DNA from 4 places in the Virgibacillus natechei genome. Region 3 is predicted to be linked to each of the others. Evidence: riboswitches for the same ligand, from Rfam matches in the RefSeq annotation. Region 3 holds a riboswitch; each other region holds the start of a gene.
What was found. Region 3 has a riboswitch for cobalamin ahead of OLD84_RS02050 (ABC transporter substrate-binding protein). Riboswitches for the same ligand answer to the same signal wherever they lie in the genome.
Positions count from the first base shown of each region.

Region 1: it holds a riboswitch for cobalamin, as region 3 does, so the genes downstream of both, OLD84_RS10335 (DUF4430 domain-containing protein) here and OLD84_RS02050 (ABC transporter substrate-binding protein) in region 3, are expected to answer to the same signal.
Region 2: it holds a riboswitch for cobalamin, as region 3 does, so the genes downstream of both, OLD84_RS02875 (acyl-CoA thioesterase) here and OLD84_RS02050 (ABC transporter substrate-binding protein) in region 3, are expected to answer to the same signal.
Region 4: it holds a riboswitch for cobalamin, as region 3 does, so the genes downstream of both, OLD84_RS18035 (ribonucleoside-diphosphate reductase subunit alpha) here and OLD84_RS02050 (ABC transporter substrate-binding protein) in region 3, are expected to answer to the same signal.

Region 1 covers NZ_CP110224.1:1,975,037-1,978,236, forward strand. The annotation lists gene OLD84_RS10325 (YpbB family protein) at 1-359, opposite strand, end outside; gene OLD84_RS10330 (ECF transporter S component) at 494-1,009, opposite strand; gene OLD84_RS10335 (DUF4430 domain-containing protein) at 1,014-1,436, opposite strand; cobalamin riboswitch at 1,603-1,785, opposite strand; gene OLD84_RS10340 (ATP-binding protein) at 1,839-3,200, opposite strand, start outside.
Region 2 covers NZ_CP110224.1:498,669-501,868, forward strand. The annotation lists gene OLD84_RS02870 (Vga family ABC-F type ribosomal protection protein) at 1-1,044, opposite strand, end outside; cobalamin riboswitch at 1,407-1,590, shown strand; gene OLD84_RS02875 (acyl-CoA thioesterase) at 1,712-2,182, shown strand; gene OLD84_RS02880 (amidohydrolase) at 2,241-3,200, shown strand, end outside.
Region 3 covers NZ_CP110224.1:329,899-333,098, reverse strand. The annotation lists gene OLD84_RS02055 (FecCD family ABC transporter permease) at 1-449, opposite strand, end outside; gene OLD84_RS02050 (ABC transporter substrate-binding protein) at 466-1,431, opposite strand; cobalamin riboswitch at 1,562-1,747, opposite strand; gene OLD84_RS02045 (hypothetical protein) at 1,947-2,264, opposite strand; gene OLD84_RS19420 (DUF2812 domain-containing protein) at 2,194-2,433, opposite strand; gene OLD84_RS02040 (PadR family transcriptional regulator) at 2,433-2,762, opposite strand; gene OLD84_RS02035 (hypothetical protein) at 2,939-3,124, opposite strand.
Region 4 covers NZ_CP110224.1:3,608,475-3,611,674, forward strand. The annotation lists gene OLD84_RS18035 (ribonucleoside-diphosphate reductase subunit alpha) at 1-1,862, opposite strand, end outside; cobalamin riboswitch at 2,225-2,417, opposite strand; gene gdhA (NADP-specific glutamate dehydrogenase) at 2,779-3,200, shown strand, end outside.

The sequences.
Region 1 (3,200 bases), 1.6 Mb from region 3:
GTCAATCTATCTAAAAAGATAGTACCAGTATCATGATATTTTAAACCATTATAGTAATTAAATGGTAAATTTGGTTTATGTTTATGAAGCCAATCTTCTCCTGCTATAGTAGGCGTATATATGAGAGTAGTGCTAGTTTTCTGAAGCCTATCATAAGTCATCAATTCCCTTATTATAGCGTTAAATCTTTGCTGACTTAACCGTTTATGTACACCATAAAAGCTTGTAAGATTATATACATGCGCATCTTGAACCGTTTGAATAGATTTTTTCCCATTAAGTAAGTGATAGATGGACGCTCCTGTACGCTCTGTTCCGATTTGTGAACTGCAATATAATATAATTCCTTCTAACAACAAGGACGATCTTCCTCCTAACGAAACGATGACGGCTTAAGAATTGATATAGATTTTTTTGGTACGCCAATGTCATAGGTTTAAGTATTCCATCTAGTGTTACTATAGTATAAAAAAAGAAAAAATACCAACTTCAATTAGTTGGTATTTTGAATAACAAACCGGTTATCTGCATATTTTTTAAAATAATATGAAATAATCGGAAACAGTAAAATTATAAATACTGCATTCCCTATTGCATGGTTTGTATCAAAAGGCAAACCGGCAATATAATATGGCCAAAAATGTCCTGTTATTTGGTAAGTTGTTACGGATACGATAAAACCATATAAATACCCGCTAAATATTGCATATATTACGATAGTCCATATTGGGAGTTTTATTGGGATTTTCCCAATTAGACCACTTAAAAGTCCGATTATAGCCCATGAGACAACTTGCCAGATTGTCCATACACCCATTCCTAATAACATATTAGATAAAAATGTTGTTAGGAATGCTAGCAAAATGGCTGCCATAGGGCCAAGAAACAAACCACAAATAATGATTATTGAAGTAACCGGCTGTACACTCGGTAAGAATGCAAAAACAGACCTACCAACAACAGCAAGTGCTGCAAGCAATGCTAGTAATGTTAATTTATAAGTATTCACACGATCATTCCCAAGCTTGTAAGTCGAATGTAACCTCGTCACCAGGAGTTAATTCAAATTCCTCTGCTCCTACAGACCCCATTTCGCCATTTACAAAGAACATCCAAGATTTTTCCTCGTTTTCTTCTGGGGACACACCTTCAATGGAAATGATAAATCCCCCCTCTTCTTCTACGTCAAAGTTTTCTTTCAATACATCCATTAGAATAGCGTCTTCCTCTATTACAACCTCTTCTTCTGTAATGATTTCTTCTTCATTATCTTGGGAGATTGTCATTGAAGCTAATTCTTCATTTTGTTCCGAATTTTGATTAGCTTCTGCTTCTTCCCCTGTTTCGTTATTGGGATTTTCCTCTTCAGAAGCACAACCAACTAAAAGACCAATAACTACTAATACTGATGCTAAACGTAAAATCCACTTGTTCATTTTTCCCCATCCTTTTTGTTTTATTGTAATTAAGAATAGTTATGCGAATGGAAACTGCTAGAAAGAAAAAGCTAACCCTACTTCTAGAGTTAGCTTTCAGACAAACGAATTATAAATCACTATATTATATGTATTCGGTTGTCCCAATCGCTCATATCCTCGAAGGATTGAAACAAGAATTTTGGCAGGTCTACTGACTTATGATTAAACCTACTTCTAAGCCCTTCCCATATGAATAAGTCATACAGTGGTTTCGCTTATTTCGTAATCATTAACAGTTGCGAGGACAGTTCCAGATTTTCACTGGATTCCCTATTAAGTACAAACACCTAAAATTCAAGAAAACTGTATTCAATTTAATTACTATTAAATAATATCATACTTACATAACGAAAAACAGATTTAGTCGCTATTATTTTGTGGAATCTTAAAAGTAAAACTAGTTCCTTGGTCCATTTTACTGTTAACAGTAATAATTCCTTGATGTATATCAATCATATTTTTCGCAATTGCTAAGCCTAACCCAGTCCCTATTTTCGTTTTATTCCTTGTTCTAGCTTTATCTGCTTTATAAAAACGTTCAAACACAAAAGGTAAATCTTCTTCAGGAATGCCACTTCCGTTATCTTCAACAGTTACATGAAATTCATTTGTTGTAGATTCAATATAAACCTTAACAAATCCATTTTCAGCTGTATATCTTATCGCATTATCAATTAAATTTGTGAATACTTGTTCTAATCTGTCTGGATCTGCTATTATATTCGGTTCAGCTATATTCTTTTTAAATGATAATTCTATTTGATTATCAGTTGCTAACCCATTAAATTTCTTCATAATGCGGTCGACATATGTTTCTACATCAATGGTTTCCAGATTCAGTTGGATATTCCCTGCTTCCATCCGGGCAATATCTAATAACTCATTAACAAGTCGCCCCATACGTAATGATTCCTCATGAATAATTTGTGCAAGTTCATTTTTTTCCTCTTTACTATCAGCTATATCGTCAACTATCGCTTCACTATAGCCTTGAAGCATTGAAATTGGCGTACGTAATTCATGGGATACATTTGCTATAAAATCTTTACGCAACTTATCTGACTGTCTTTCCTCTGTCATATCTCGAATCACAGCAACTGCACCACGAACATACGACTGGTCATATAATGGTGTCATCAGCATCACGTAATTTCTTCCTTGTAAACTTATCTCATGTAATACTTGCGTCTCTCCATCAATTACGTTTTGCAAAACCTGATTCAATTCATGTGGTAACTTTTGATTTTCACCTGTCACCTTTATATTATTTTCAAAATACCAATTCTCAAAGAATTTTTCCGAGGGCGGATTGGTTACAATCATATCACCATTACGATTGAGTGTTACTACGCCATCTGCCATGGAACTTAAGATACTGGAAAGCTGTTCTTTCTCCTGACGTAAGGCGTTTATATGAAATTTAAGTTGTTGCCCCATTCGATTAAATGCTATAGCTAATTCACCAATTTCATCATTTGTTAATTTAGGTACCTTTGTATTAAACTCACCTCTCGTTAAGTCAAAGGCAGCCTCTCGCATTTTGATTAATGGTGACGTAATACGCGTTGATAAGAAGAATGCAAATATAGTAGTTAAGATGATAGCAATTCCAGCAGCTAGAAAGATTATCCTAGTAGTCTCTCCCTTGGTTTGTTCAATAACATCTAGAGACTGATATACAAATACAGCTGCGTCACTTGTTAATATTGGTTCGCCAACAAT
Region 2 (3,200 bases), 170 kb from region 3:
AATGGATGCATTCAGGTCCAACACATCTAAATTTTGGCTGAAATAACCAATTTTCATAGCAGGGGAGATGGTAATACCTTTGTCTTCATTCACTAACTTTTTCAATAAAGTTGTTTTACCACTACCATTTTTTCCGATGATAGCTATTTTGTCACCGCCTTTAATGTGAAAGTGCGTTTCTTGCCAAAGCGTTCGATCCGCTATCAATCCTGTGACATCGTTCCATCGTAGAACAATTCGGCCTGTGAATGTTTCGTCGTTAGGCAGATCCATCTTAATAGGCGAAGATTCCTTTATTTTCTCTACTGTTTGTAATTTCTCCAATCGAGTTTCAATGGCTTTTGCCGATTTTCGGAGCTTCTTCTGTTTATTTGCAAAATAAGGCTTTGCACCTATGGCATTTGCTTCTGAAGAGCTGACATTTTTTGGGGCCTTCGTTGCTCTATTTGCTTTTTTCTCTTTTAGCTCCAATGCATTTTCAAGTTGCTGTTTCTTTTTCACATAGTTTTCGTAGGCATTTTCCTGTTGTCTACGCTCTAATTCTTTTTGTGCGTCGTAATCCGTGTAATTACCTTTGTATTCCCTGAGTATTCCATCATCTATTTCCCATATTGTTGTACATAGGGAATCCAAAAAAGCGCGGTCATGGGAAACAATAACGAGAGCTGCTTGTCGGCGCAATAACTGATTTTCAAGCTTTTCAATATGTTCGGTGTCAAGATTCGTTGTCGGTTCGTCTGCCAGTAAGATGTCTGTTTTTTTGGCTAATGCTTGATTGATATATTCTTGAGTTACTTCACCGCCACTTTTTGTTGTATTTGTGTTTTTTAGCTGTGGAAGCAGCTCGCGTGTTGCGTTCGAAATGACTGCGCCTTCACTAGATTGTTTCTGCCCAGCGAGGACTTCTAATAAAGTAGTTTTGCCACTGCCGTTGGTTCCAACTAGACCAATACGGTCATGCTGTTGAATGGTTAAGTGTTCTGCATCCACTAATAATTGGTCTTTTACATAGATTTTTAATTCCCTAGATTCTAATAAAATCATCTATTCATCTCCATTTCATACGATACTTGGAGACAAAAAAGTGCCTCCTATCCATTTTCAGAATAGGAGGTACGAGTGTACTTATGTAGTTAAGAAAGTTTTCTTAACTGCCAAAAAGAGTTTTCTCCCTTTTGATAACCACACAAACCAATCCTATTCTGAAAAATCAAGTTGACGGCATACGAAATAAGCAGAAAAATCTGCTGAAAAAGAATGCCTTCACTTGTATGTTTTCAAAAAAATAGGATTAGTACTTCATGTAATTGGGTCACCCTTTACGTTTTTAGTTAGTGTTATTATAAATGAAATGGGGTATTCTGTCTATGGCTACATAATCATAATTAATGGTATACTACATACAACTAAATATTTTGCTTTATGGTGACTTTGATAAAAGTTGAAAAGGGAAGTTGGTTCGAATCCAACGCGGTCCCGCCACTGTGATGAGGAGAACTCTTTTGTAACCACTGTTTCAGCAAGTGAAATGGGAAGGGAAAAGGTTCGATGATTCTAAGCCAGGAGACCTGCCATAAGGAAGAACATTTTAATCCTACGGGAAATAGGAAGTTGTTGCGCTCATTTATTTCATAACAGATGAAACTTTTTATGCGCGCATGAAGCATCTTCTATTATTAAGAGGGTGTTTTTTTAATTAGGAGGTAATGTTGTGGAAAAGGTAGCTATTCAGCATTCAAAAACGATTCAAACGCGCTTGGTACTTCCACCGGATACGAACCATTTGGATACGATATTCGGCGGGAAAGTGCTCGCTTATATTGATGAAGTTGCAGCATTAACAGCAATGAAGCATGCAAAAAGTGCTGTTGTGACAGCATCCATTGATTCTGTTGATTTTCTTTCAGCAGCGAAAGTAGGGGATTCCCTGAAGTTAGAGGCATTTGTGACGTATACAGGGACAAGTTCGATGGAGGTGTATGTAAAAGTTACAGCACATGATTTAATTAAGAATGAAGAGAGATTAACAACAGAATCTTTTCTGACAATGGTGGCTGTAAACGAACAAGGTAGTCCCGTCCCAGTACCAAAAGTATACCCTGAAAACGAGGAGGAAAAACAGTTACATAGAACCGCTCCTTCAAGAAAAGAGAACCGAAAAAGACGAGCTGCTATTAGATAAATGGATAGGAAGGGTATAATATAAAATGTAGAGAATGCAAACGAAAGGAGTAATAAGCGTGAAAAACCAATTAATGAAAATGCTTACAGAGCGAAAAGATGAAATGATCGAAATTCGCCGTCACTTGCACGAGAATCCAGAGCTTTCTTTTAAAGAAGAAAAGACAGCTCAGTATATTGTTGATTTTTATAAAGATAAAGATGTAGAGATGCAAACCAATGTAGGGAATGGGCATGGAATTATTGTAACAATCGAAGGGGGGAAGCCAGGGAAAAAAATAGGATTACGCGCAGATTTTGACGCACTGCCGATCGTTGAAGAGGCGGACGTTCCTTTTAAATCAAAAAATGAAGGGGTTATGCATGCGTGCGGACATGATGGTCATACCGCTTACTTGCTTGTTCTTGCTGACTGCCTTATTCAATTGAAGGCATCGCTTTCAGGTGCAATTAAAATCATACATCAGCACGCGGAGGAAACACCGCCAGGCGGGGCAAAAAGTATTATGGAGTCAGGGGTACTTGATGATGTGGATAATGCTTTTGGCGTTCATTTATTTCCAACAGACCCTGCTGGAACAGTTGGGTACAGAAGCGGGTATACAATGGCTGGCAGATCTTATTTTAAGCTGGTGATTCAAGGGAAAGGCGGACATGGGTCTTCCCCGCATATGGCAAATGATACGATTGTCGCCGGATCCCATTTTGTTACGGTCACTCAAACCATCATCAGCCGACGCTTGAATCCTTTTGAAATGGGGGTTGTTACAATTGGCTCATTTGATGGAAAAGGGACCTTCAACGTGATTAAAGATCGAATTGAACTTGAAGGGGACGTCCGTTATATGAATAGTAAAACACAAGCGCGTATTGATAAGGAGCTTCATCGTATTGTTGCTGGGATCGAGGAGGAATTCGGTGTGGAGTGTGAGCTTACATACATAGATGATTATCCAGTCTTATTCAATGATCCTGAAGTTACAGAAGTCGTCAAATCAAGTTTGGAAAATATGAATGAC
Region 3 (3,200 bases):
ATCGTCTCCACCCGCATCGTCCGGTCCACTTTACGTGCGAAAAACAACACAAGTAAAATAGTCAATAAGGCTGTCGTAATGCTTAAAACTGGCAACGTATAAAGTCCAAGGAACGGAATAGAAATATTAAAAAACAATGTTGCAACAGCCCCAACAGATGCACCAGAAGAAACCCCTAATATATAGGGGTCGGCCAATGGATTTCGCAGCAAGCCTTGAAAGGCCGCTCCCGCAATCGCAAGAGAGGCTCCAACTAAACCGGCAAGAAGTACTCTGGGCAGGCGAATTTCAAAAACAATATTCCTATATGTCGCATCGACCTGTTCAGCTATCGGTAAGTGAAAAATCTGTGCACCAATAATCATTATGATATCTGAAACAGGAACGGACACACTGCCAACCGATATAGCGGTAAGCATGGAAATAATTAAAAATGCGAGCGCAAGCATATAGGCAAATACATAGTTACTCTTCTTCAAAATATTCCGGGTAAACAACTTCAGCAATCTCCCTTGCACCCTCAACTAAACGCGGACCCGGACGACTTACAATATCGGAATGTATATCATAAACGTCTTCATTTTCAACAGCGTCCATGGAGTCCCAGCCGTCACGACTTACTACTTGCTCTACTGGATCGTCCGAATAATGCCCGTATGTCGTTATAATAACGTCAGGGTCCAGTTCCACAATCGACTCTGGATCAATTGGCACCCAACCATCTAGTTCTTCAGCTGCATTATCTGCACCAATAACTTGTAAGAGTGAATCGAAAAATGTGTTTTGTCCTGCAGTAAAAAGGTCCGGTTCAGGTGATACTTCAAAAAAGACCGATTTACGATCCGTTTCATCAATTTCCTCTGCCGTTTCACTTAATGAAGCAAATCCGTCTTCCATATCGCTGACGATTTCTTCTGCCTCATCTGGTGTACCGGTTACCTGGCCAATTTGTTCAATGGCTTCATAAGTTCCTTCGATATCCTGTGCATCATTTACAACAAATACATCAATATCGGAGTCACGAATCTGTTGCAGCCCTTCCTGCGAGGCTTCGGAACTGGATCCATGGGCAAGAACGAGATCAGGATCCAGACTAAGGATTACTTCCACATTCATTTCCAAACCACCAATTGCCTCTTTTTCCTCTACTTCTTCGGGATAATTATCATGGTCTGAGACACCAACGATTTCATCCCCCAATCCAAGCGCAAAGGCGATTTCTGTATTGCTTGGAATCACCGAAACGATACGCTCTGGCTCCTCATCAATCGTCATTTCATTATCAAGCGCATCTGTGACCGTTAGTGGAAATGCTGCTTCTTCTGTTTGTTCGATACTGTCATCTTCGGTATCTGAGTTTTCAGAGCTGCAACCGATTAACAGAGCTAATGTAAGTAGTAATACAAATAAAAATGATAAAACCTTTTTCACGTTAGTACCCCCTGTCGTATTTGTATGAAAATAAAAAAACATCTTCACGAGAAATGAAGATGGATATGTAAAAGGGCAGCCCAAAGAAAATAAACCTGTCCGATTACACCCCCTATTCCTCGTAGGTTTGGTGCGCGTCTGGTTACAGGCAGGTCTCCTGGCTTATGGTCATCACTTGCTGCCCCTTCCCATACATAGAAATGCACAGTGGTCATTACAGCTAGCTCACATATACAGTGGCGGGACCGCGTTGGAATCGAACCAACTTCCCTATTAGATTTCAGAAATTGAAATCACCTGAACCATTGATATTTAATTATTCATTACTTAAATAAGTATACATATTTTTGCAAAATTTGTCATTCTTTTTAGCTTTGAGATTGTTGTTTGACGTGAGCCTCCTTATGTCGAAATACTTCGACGTATTGCAACGAGCCTCTTTATTAAGGGTTAATAGAAATGGTTCATCAAGTTCATGGAGATAATTACTTTTCTGTAACAACCATACTCACCCCTTAACTATACTCTACATTCCTCTTCACCCGTCTATAATACAACAGTGATTTGAGCATAAACATACCAAATTGAGCAAGAAGGACTCCCTGTAAAATAAAAAGCATCAATTCTAAACCATCCACACCTGACCTTATTGCATAATTAAGATTCAGTGCAATAACTCCTACCATCATGAACATAACAGAGCCATATAAAGCCGAATAGGTGATTGCAACACGTCTAGCATGTTTCAATATATGTGTGCTATCACTGTAAAGCTCTGGTCGCGCTTCTCCTTCTGTGTAAACATCTGCCCATATCGACCACTTTGATAGCATCGAATCCAATCCTATAAGTGATCGTTTTGGGGGCTCCTTCTTCAAAATAAAATTGTCGTGTCCATGTATTGATTTTCACCAAATGATACCCTTGTTTCGCCACGGAAGAAAGCCATTCTTCCGTTTTCTCCACATCATAGCTCCAAAATGGCAGAAATATTTTTACCATCACAAAAACTCCCCCTCGTATCTCAGCGCATTTTCATGAAGTTCTTTAAGCCTTTTTATTTCTTTTAACATTAGTTTCTTTCCGGCGTTCGTTATTTCATAGGTTTTTTTCCTTTTTTCATCTGCGTAGACGGTGATAATACCGTCTCTTTGCATTTTCGTGAGTGTTCCGTAAACCGTACCAGATCCCAAGCGAATGCGTTTGTTTGTGATCTCCTCGACATGTTTAATAATCCCGTAGCCGTGTTTCGGTTCTGTCAGCGACAGGAGGATATAGAAGGCGGTCTCTGTCATTGGTATGTACGTTTTGAATGCTTTTTCAAGTTCCATTTTCTCCCCACCTGCCTTATATATCGTGGTGTGACTATATCGCATCGTGATATAGATGTCAAATGGGTATTTTTCCATTAACAAAAAAAGCGCAAGGACTCGGAACACTCCTGCACTCCTCTATTTCAAACAATAATAATTAAGGCTTTGTATTTGTTGGTGATCACTTAAACTGGTTAAAATTCAAAGTCCTTAGAAGACAGGGATTCAAGAAGTTCTGAAGTTGACATGCCAAGTCCTTGCCTATATTCCTCTCTACTTTCCTGTATCATCTTTTTAAGCTCGGGGTTTATTTCTACTTCCTTTCTAATACTTGTTTGCTCTTCTTGGAGCACAAGTGTAATATTTCTATTTTGACTCATTGACTTTCCTCCGCATCATTTCAATGACTTCATCATGCTCCACCAGCGGCTCCCCTTCATAATAATTCACATCCCC
Region 4 (3,200 bases), 590 kb from region 3:
ACCGCCATTAAATAACCATTGCGCATCCCATTTTCTTTCACTTGTTCTTTTAAAGCCATCCATTTATCATCGGTATACCCTTTCTGTGTAAAATAACTTCCATCACTCCATTTGCTGCCTTCAAACGCCGGATAGTTCCCTTTTTCCTTACTTAATTCCATGCTGTTTTTTATCGTCAAATAGGCGATTTTTTCATACAATTCATCCGCAAATGTAACGGATTCTTCGCTTTCCCATTTTACATTTTTCAAGGCTAATAGATGATGCCAGCCAAAGGTTCCAAGTCCAATTGCACGGTATTTCTGATTGGTTAATTGCGTTTGCTTAATCGGCAACGTGTTAATGTCGATCACATTATCCAGCATACGTACCTGAATTTTGATCAGTCGTTCTAGTACATTATCAGGAACAGCTTTTCCTAGATTAATTGAGCTCAAGTTACAAACAACATAGTCACCTGTTTTATACTTTTTAACGATCGTATCTTCATTTTCAATAAATTCCTCGATAAATTCGCTTGGTGATTGATTCTGTGTGATTTCCGTACATAGATTGGAACAATAGATCATTCCGTTATGCGGATTGCTGTTCTGTCGATTCACCTCATCACGGTAAAACATGAATGGTGTCCCGGATTCGAGCTGTGACTTCATGATTCGTTTCATGAGATCAATTGCCGGAACGCTTTTTTTAGTTAGGAGATCCGATTGCACGCATTCCTCATACTTCCTGCGCCACTGTCCGCCCCCTTTTTCCTCATCATAAAAGTTTTCCAGCGAATAGCCCATTACTTCTCTCACTTCATGCGGATCAAATAAATACCAATCCTCGCGTTTTTCTACTTTTTCCATAAAGTAATCCGGCAGCGTAACCCCGGTAAATATATCATGGGCGCGCATGCGGTCATCCCCGTTATTTAATTTCAAATCAAGAAACGGCTCAATATCCATATGCCATACATCTAAATAGATCGCAATAGCACCTTTTCTTGTCCCAAGTTGATCCACACTTACCGCTGTATTATTCAACTGTTTAATCCATGGCACAACACCGCTAGACATCCCTTTAAATCCCTTGATCGAGCTCCCTCGACTACGGATTTTGCCCATGTAAACGCCAATGCCTCCACCGTTTTTTGAGAGTCGCGCAATGTCGGTATTACTATCATAGATCGATTGCAAGCTGTCATCCACGGTATCGATGAAGCAACTGGACAACTGCCCATGCGTTTTTCCGGCATTTGTAAGCGTTGGAGTGGCGACAGTCATGTACAGGTTGCTAAGAGCCCAATATGCTTCGGTAACAAGCTGCGTACGCTCAGATTCAGACTCATCCTGCATGAGATGCATCGCGATAATCATCCAGCGTTCCTGTGGCAATTCATATGTATTTTTCGCGTGGTCGGTTGCCAAATACCTCGTTGCCATGGAGTATAGCCCCAAATAGTCAAAGAGTAGGTCATTTTTAGGATTAATTTGTTCAGCAAAATAATCAATTTCCTCCTTCCTATATATATCTAGTAAATGACTGGTGTAAATACCTTCTTCCGTAAGCTTATTAATTAATTCATAAAAATTTCCATACTTCATATCAGAAGCATATTGCCGATTTTCTCCCGCCTTCCGATACAATTCTTTTACATATATTCTGCTTGCCAGATACGTCCATTCTGTATTGGCTTCATCCACGTTTTCAAGGGCGTTTTTGATTAGAATTCCAGCCGCTTTTCCAGGCTCAGTATCAGGTTGGATTGCTTTTAGTGATTTTTCTTTATAATTTGTTGTGTTGATGGATAAATTTTCTGCTGCTTCATTTATGATTTGAACGATTTGCTCCTCATTACTAGCTACCTCTGTTATCATTATAGATTGACTCTCCTTTTTTAATCGTATGTAATATGTAAATTGATTGATCCATTTAAAAATATAGAACAAAAGCGCAAGCGCCCGTTTAGCAACGTACAAACTGGAGCACTTCGCAATGAGATAAAGGAAACACGACGAACGAAGTGAGTCGATGTTGACTTATCGTAGTGGAGGAGTGTGAAGTTTGATAGTTGCTGGGCGCTGGAGCTGGACGTGGATATTTCGGCAAATAAGTTATCCACAGCTTTTAAATTCTATAGTTTCCTATGCAACTAAAAAACCGTCCACCCCTAGGATGAACGGCAACGAACAACAGAAGTATACACTTCCATTGCCTCACCTTCTCACACCCCGGAGAAATGACACTTCAAGCTATGGCAGGTCTCCTGACTTGTGCTTCTACCTACTAGAGTCCTTCCCGTACTATTGCCAAACAGCATACAATACAGTGGTTTACTCGGTCGTCCACACGAACAGTTGCGGGGGCAGTTCCAGCTTTGACCTGGATTCCCTTTTCAGACAGTTGTTGTCACCTTAGCTCGAATCACTATATATAGTGAAATACTTTATAAATTAATCAATATATTGCACTTATACACTATCATATTACGTAGCTAAATTCAATATAAGAAAATTCATTTATTATATTGCGTTTCAAAACCCCTTCTATGAAGGCATTTATTATGCACTTATCTCTTATTGATATTGTTTTCATCTATTTTTAATATTGTTACGATCAATCACTTCCTTTATGATTAATTAACATTAATGATTTTTTCGTAGCACGTCCTGAGCGTTGTAAGTGTGGGCTTTGGCAATTTGCCTTAGGGTTTGCATTTCAAACTATAAAGCTTTCTAAGATTTTTTCACTATCATAATAACGGGAGGTAACGATGCCATTATGGTTATTTCAATGAAAGAAAAAAACAGTACAAACAACAAGCAAATTGTCCAAGATTATTTAAATGAGGTATATGAAACTGTAGTAGTACGTAATCCTAACGAAGCGGAATTCCACCAAGCTGTATCCTTAATCTTCAAATCCCTTATCCCTATCCTAGAGAAATATCCCATCTACATGGAAAAAGGTATTCTAGAGCAACTGATTGAACCTGAGCGCGTCATTTCATTTCGTGTTCCGTGGGTGGACGATGAAGGAAAGGTAAATGTGAATCGGGGATTTCGAGTGCAGTTTAATAGTGCGCTTGGGCCATATAAAGGTGGGTTACGTTTTCATCCATCCGTTAATTTAAGTATTGTAAAGTTCCTTGGTCTGCAGCAGATTTTCAAGAATTCTCTTACAGGACAACAGATCGGCGGCGGTAAAGGCGGAGC